2 regions of the Bacillus sp. T3 genome follow, and region 2 is predicted to be linked to the other one. Evidence: a T-box and tRNA genes for the amino acid it is inferred to sense, from the RefSeq annotation. Region 2 holds a T-box; the other holds one or more tRNA genes.
The links. A T-box is a leader RNA that pairs with one kind of tRNA and senses whether it is charged. The one in region 2 lies ahead of RGF10_RS06980 (glycine--tRNA ligase), so its partner is inferred to be a tRNA-Gly.
Positions count from the first base shown of each region.

Region 1 (3,422 bases), 1.9 Mb from region 2:
TCTGCCTCCAATTTTACCGAGAGCCCAAGCGGCAGTCCCACGCATGACAGGTCGTTCATCCTTTAATAAGACCTTCCCTATCTCCTCTATTGCGCTTTGATCTTTAAAATGGGCAAGCGCAATAATCGCATTGCGCTGAATTGGTTTTTTGCCACGCCAAGAACCTGCTAAAGATCCAAACCTTTCTTTAAATTCACGATTACTTATCGTCAGGATAGGCTTTAATAATGGTTTAACCTGCTCAGGGTCAGCCTCCATATCCTCATGGAAGTGATAATCTCTGCCTTTATTTTCTGGGCAAGCCGTTTGGCAGGAGTCACAGCCGTATATGCGGTTTCCGATTTTATCACGATACTCCTCCGGAATAAAATCCTTTGTTTGCGTTAAAAAAGCTATGCATCGGTTGGCATTAATTTGCCCACCTTGAACAAGTGCTCCTGTCGGACAGGCATCAATGCACATAGTACACTCACCACATCGGTCTTCAATCGGCTTATCCGGCTCAAACGGGATACTTGTTATCATCTCACCGAGATATACGTATGAACCAAATTCAGGTGTGATAATCGAGCAGTTTTTCCCACTCCAGCCTATACCAGCACGCTCTGCAACAGCTCGATCCACCAATTCTCCTGTATCGACCATCGATTTACAGCGGGCCTCAGGATAGTGCTCAAGGATAAATGTCTCTAATTGCTTTAAACGTTTGCGTAATATGATATGGTAATCCTCGCCCCATGAGGCGCGGCAAAAGATCCCTCGTCGTTCTCCCTGCTTACTCTGAACACGCTCTTTCATTTTAGTAGGATAAGCAAGCGCTATTGAAATAATTGACCGCGATTCATCCATCAGAAGGGCAGGGGTGGTCCGTTTATCTACATCAGGCTCTTCAAATCCAGATTGAAAACCTAACTCTCTTTGTCTAAGTAAACGACTTTTCAATTCGCTAAATGGTGAGGCTGATGTAAAACCGATTTTATCAATTCCAATTGATTGGCTGTAGCGAATTAATTCCAATTTGAATTTTTGGACATCCATCCTAACTCCTCCTTTCGTGAAAGGTTTAATCAAAGTAGTTAAGGCTATAATCTTAATTATGATAAACTATTTCTATCCTGTTTTGGAGGTGAAATCGTTGGAAATTCTATTGTCACCCAATCTTTGCTCTATTGTTCCTCAATTAAAAGTAGGCATTATTCATTATGATCAAATAGCGGTTGGTGATTCACCACAAATGGTTAAAGGCAGACTCCAACTCTTCCAAGAATCAATCTATTTTGATTTAGCTGATGGTAAAAGCGTAACAGACCTTCCCGGAATCAAGGAATGGCGCGAAATTTTCAAGAATACCGGTAAGGATCCTAATCGCTACCGTCACGCAGCTGAAGCACTTTATCGACGGGTGCACAAGCAAAACTATCTTCAACCCGTACATAGTGCGATTGATATTAACAACTTCTTTTCGCTTCAATATCAGGTTCCAATCGGGATTTATGATACTAAAAAAATATCAGGTAATGTGGAGTTACGAATTGGTAGTGAAAACGAAAGCTACCTGGGCTTAAATGGCCGCGAAAACTCTGCCCACAACCTTATCATTTCAGCAGATGCTTCGGGTCCGTTCGGAAGTCCGTTTGTAGATTCTGCGCGAACTTCGGTAACATTGGCTACCACGAAAGCTCTGCAAATTGTTTACTTAGGACATTCTCTTGATATGGAAAAGTGCGCAAGTCTCATGGAATCCTTGATGAACATGTTCGTTCAAATCCATGGCGGTGAAGCCTATTATGAAATAAAAGGATGCTAATCATTGGCATCCTTCTTTTTTATCGTTAAAAATTAAAAAACGCAATGCTTCGTTCTTTCTGAAACGAAACACTGCGTTGTAACCAATATGTAATGGAGCGGGTGATGGGAATCGAACCCACAACAACAGCTTGGAAGGCTGTGGTTTTACCACTAAACTACACCCGCATATTTTGTCGGTATTTGTCGAGTAAAAACCTTTGCAATGTTGCAAAATGTCGTATCAAAGAACCAACTTCTATATAATACAAAGTTTTTGCTCTATCGTCAAGAGGTTTTCTAACTTTTTTGTCGAAAATGTGGCGAATCCTCCCTTCTACCTAGTTTGGCGGTTAAGAACCCAGCAAAATGAACAATAACCAGTAAAATTACGTTTAGCGAAAATGTTTCTCAACATATTCTTGTTCTTCTACTGGAGTTAGCAATCGTTTAGCCTCTCCGATATTTCCATCTTTATAATTCCAAATTAGATTATGCTCCTCTACTGCATCACTAAAATCTCCCTTAGTCCAAGTTTCAAGAATGCTGAGTAGGATCGATTTTAGTTCTCCATCTTTAAAGCTTTTTTCTGACACGATAGTAAACATGGTTTCAATCTTATCTCGAGTGATTTCAGATGAGCCCCATTTTTGATCCGCTTCTACCTTCTGATGAGTCATTCCATGAACCTCATTCAATAACTCTTTCTCAGACATTGATTCATATTTAGGCATATCCTCCTTTGGAGTAATTGCTTCAAAGCTTTGCTCCAATTCCAGCTTTGCCTCTTCTTGCTCTGCATGAGTGGCATCTGCTCCGGCCTTTGAATCAGAGCCCCACTTATCTAGATATATATATGTTCCAACATAAGTAAAAAATAAGATTCCAATCCCAATAAAAAGCATCCTTTTCAACATCTGTTCCTCCCACAAATAGCTATTTATATCCTCTTCTAAGCAAGAAATGATATTCACCAACTGAACTGACAATTATTTCATGAAAACAACTCAAAAATTATTATCATAATTTTTACCTTAATAATGTAAATTATAACAAAATTCAGAAAATAGTTTCAACCAAACAAGTAAGGGATCAAACCCTATCCCATTTAATAAATTATTTTCTTATAATTATCAATTTTCCATTTTTGTTAATTTACACAAAATAAATATACCCTAAAGAGAAATTTTTTTAGTGTTAACTCAATTGGGTACATTTATTTTATTGGTATTTTCTTACTATTTTCTGGCTAGAACCTAACTAATGTAGATTTATATTTTAAACCTTCCTATTAGCATTTTTAATTCTTGTGCCATTTTGGTTAAATATCCTGAGGCAGTTGTAATTTCTTGCATAGCAATCAATTGTTCTTTTGACGAGTATGCTACATTTTTGGAAGTTTCCGCCGAATTCCTGGCTATTGATGCAACTTCTTCCACCGAAGAAGAAACTTTATCTGTACTTTCAGTCATTTGAACTGTTACAGTTGATAGCTCATGTGTTTGAGATGCAACATCTTGAGTAGCTATTAGAATCTTCTTAAATACCTCTTCAACATTTTTAATTTGTTTGATTCCTTCGTTCATTTCATCTGTTACTTTATCTATGGATCGAATTGTATTAGCAGAGTCTTTTTT
Region 1 is NZ_CP137761.1:4,092,371-4,095,792, forward strand. It holds gene queG (tRNA epoxyqueuosine(34) reductase QueG) at 1-1,038, opposite strand, end outside; gene RGF10_RS20900 (B3/B4 domain-containing protein) at 1,136-1,807, shown strand; tRNA gene RGF10_RS20905 (tRNA-Gly) at 1,901-1,974, opposite strand; gene RGF10_RS20910 (DUF6241 domain-containing protein) at 2,181-2,702, opposite strand; gene RGF10_RS23985 (methyl-accepting chemotaxis protein) at 3,057-3,422, opposite strand, start outside.
Region 1: it has a tRNA-Gly gene. The T-box ahead of RGF10_RS06980 (glycine--tRNA ligase) is inferred to sense a tRNA for this amino acid. The anticodon was not compared.

Region 2 (3,422 bases):
TTTTAGAAGTGATCCAATCGTACAATGAAAAGTTTCAATTTGCTGAAATCATTCCAATTTCTGCATTAGCTGGAAACAATATTGAACGAGTTCTAGAACAAATTAAACGCTATGTACCAGAAGGACCTCAATATTATCCGGCCGATCAGGTTACCGATCACCCAGAACGATTTATTATTACGGAATTAATTAGGGAAAAAGCATTGCATTTAACACATGAGGAAGTTCCTCATTCACTGGCGGTCGTAATGGAAAAACTTGATCGTCCAGAAAACAAAGATCTCATCCATGTGATGGCAACGATTATTGTTGAGCGTGATTCCCAAAAAGGAATTATTATTGGAAAACAAGGGAAAATGCTGAAGGAAATTGGTAAGCGTGCTCGTCGTGATATCGAAAATCTTTTAGGATCAAAGGTATACCTTGAACTTTGGGTTAAAGTCCAAAAGGATTGGCGTAACAAACTAGGACAGCTTCGCGACTATGGTTTCCGCGATGATGAATATTAACCAATGTCTAGCTCCAGCGGCTAGGGGCTCTCAGCTCTAAGTCAATCCCTTCCGGAAATCAGGATTTCCTGCAGGTCTCGCCTAGCCTTGCGCCCCTGAGCAAGCCGCTTCCGCTTTTCGCTCTAATTAAATTATTAGCAACGAACAAAATTTATGCATTGTACCGATTTACAATTTTTTCGTATCATGATTTTCAGATGACAGGCTATGATAATTGTAAAGGAACTGGGAGTAAGGAGTGCTAGTTTAAAATTTGAAAGGTGGGGTTTTCGATGTTGGATTTTACCTGGAAATTATTTTCGAGCACAGGTAATATTGACACATATCTTCTTTTCAAGGAACTTGAGAAGGAAAACCAAGAAATACCTGGAGATCAGGATGACGAGCTAGCAGAATTTGATTTTCCCATTTCATAGGTTTATGTCGTTGCAATGGATGGTGACCATACATGCTTCAAAAATGTGAAGGCATCGTCATTAGAACAACGGATTATGGTGAAACCAATAAAGTTGTTACTCTATATACTCGTGAATGGGGAAAAGTCGGCGTGATGGCAAGAGGGGCAAAAAAACCAAATAGCAGACTTTCTGCTATCACCCAGCTTTTTACATATGGATACTTCTTAATCCAAAGAGGAAGTGGATTAGGAAGTCTCCAGCAAGGTGAAATGATTTCTTCTTTACGCTCCATTCGCGAAGATATTTTTTTAACTGCCTATGCAAGCTATATTGTTGATTTAACTGACAAAGCAACGGCCGATGAAAATAAACCTAATCCTTTTCTATTTGAATTGCTAAATCAAACTTTAACTTTAATCAATGAAGGTTATGACTTAGAGGTGCTAACTAACATCTATGAAATGAAAATGTTAGATCTTTTCGGTTTACATCCTTGTTTAAATCAGTGCGCAGTTTGTGGAAACACAAATGGTCAATTTTCTTTTTCCGTCAGAGAGGGAGGGTTTATTTGCCATCAATGCGTCGTCCAGGATCCTTATGCGATTAAAATTTCTCCATCGACTGTAAAGCTGCTGAGGATTTTTTATTACTTTGATTTAGCAAGGCTAGGAAATATTGATGTAAAGCCGGAAACAAAAGCGCAGCTAAAGAAAGTTATTTCCGCATATTATGATGAATATTCAGGTTTACATCTAAAAACAAAAAAATTCCTAAATCAAATGGATAAAATGAGAGATATGTTAACTTGACTTGTGCTTTTCGGGCTTGTAAGAGTCGCGTTTGCATTTGTTGCTTGACAATACATATTCTTTCGATTAACATCTAAATTAAATTTAATAGTTGCCGTGAAGGAGAGTAGTACTTAATTTCCTTTAATAAAAGCGAGTCTAGGGTGGTGGGAGCTAGATATTAAGCGTTAAGGAAGGCGTTCTGGAGCAACATTTTTATTGAGTAGGCTGCCATTGCAGCAATTAGGGTGGAACCGCGGGTAACTCTCGTCCCTATGCCAATCGTGCATAGAGACGGGAGTTTTTTATTTGCCAAAATATTGAGATTTAGAAAGGAAGTATGAATGATGAGCGTTAGTATGGAACAAGTTGTTTCTCATGCAAAACACAGAGGTTTTATCTTTCCAGGATCAGAAATTTATGGAGGCTTAGCAAACACTTGGGACTACGGCCCACTTGGAGTAGAGCTAAAGAATAATATTAAACAAGCATGGTGGAAGAAATTTGTTCATCAATCAAGCTACAATGTTGGTCTTGATGCAGCCATCTTAATGAATCCAAGAACTTGGGAAGCATCTGGTCACATTGGAAACTTCAATGACCCGATGATAGACTGTAAAAAGTGTAAAGCAAGACATCGTGCTGATAAATTAATTGAAAATGCATTAGACGAAAAAGGTATTGAATTGATTGTTGATGGCCTCCCGTTTGAAAAAATGGAAGAACTTATAGCTGAACACAATATTGCTTGTCCTGATTGCGGTAGCAAAGAGTTTACTGGTATCCGTCAATTTAATCTTATGTTTAAGACTTTCCAAGGTGTAACTGAATCTAGTGCGAATGAGATTTTCCTACGTCCTGAAACAGCGCAAGGGATTTTTGTGAACTTTAAAAACGTTCAACGGACGATGCGTAAGAAATTACCGTTTGGGATCGCACAAATTGGTAAAAGCTTCCGAAATGAAATTACTCCAGGTAATTTCACCTTCAGAACAAGAGAATTTGAACAAATGGAATTAGAATTTTTCTGTAAGCCTGGTGAAGAGCTTAAGTGGTTCGATTATTGGAAGCAGTATGCTGAACAATGGTTGCTCACTTTAGGAATTAACCCAGAAAAGCTTCGTCTACGTGACCATAATGAAGATGAACTGTCACACTATAGTAATGCTACAACGGATTTTGAGTATAAATTTCCGTTTGGCTGGGGTGAACTTTGGGGTGTAGCTTCAAGAACGGATTATGATTTAAAACAGCATATGGACTTTTCAGGTGAAGATTTCCATTATCTTGATCAAGATACAAATGAAAAGTTTATCCCATATTGTATCGAACCATCATTAGGTGCTGATCGTGTGACACTTGCCTTCTTAATTGATGCTTATGATGAGGAGCAATTAGAGGATGGAACGTCGAGAACAGTTATGCATCTACATCCTGCGCTGGCACCATTTAAAGCGGCGATATTGCCGTTGTCAAAGAAATTATCAGATGATGCAAGAGTTGTATATGACCAATTAGCTCAGCACTTCTTAGTGGATTATGATGAGTCTGGTTCAATCGGAAAACGTTATCGTCGTCACGATGAAATTGGTACTCCTTTCTGTATCACATACGATTTTGACTCGAAGGAAGATAATATGGTAACCGTCCGTGATCGTGATACAATGGAGCAAACTCGAATTCCAATTGCGGAATTAGTGGAATTTATTCAAAGCAAAGTTGCTTTT
Region 2 is NZ_CP137761.1:1,362,392-1,365,813, forward strand. It holds gene era (GTPase Era) at 1-509, shown strand, start outside; gene RGF10_RS06970 (YqzL family protein) at 782-925, shown strand; gene recO (DNA repair protein RecO) at 958-1,716, shown strand; T-box leader at 1,804-1,973, shown strand; gene RGF10_RS06980 (glycine--tRNA ligase) at 2,043-3,422, shown strand, end outside.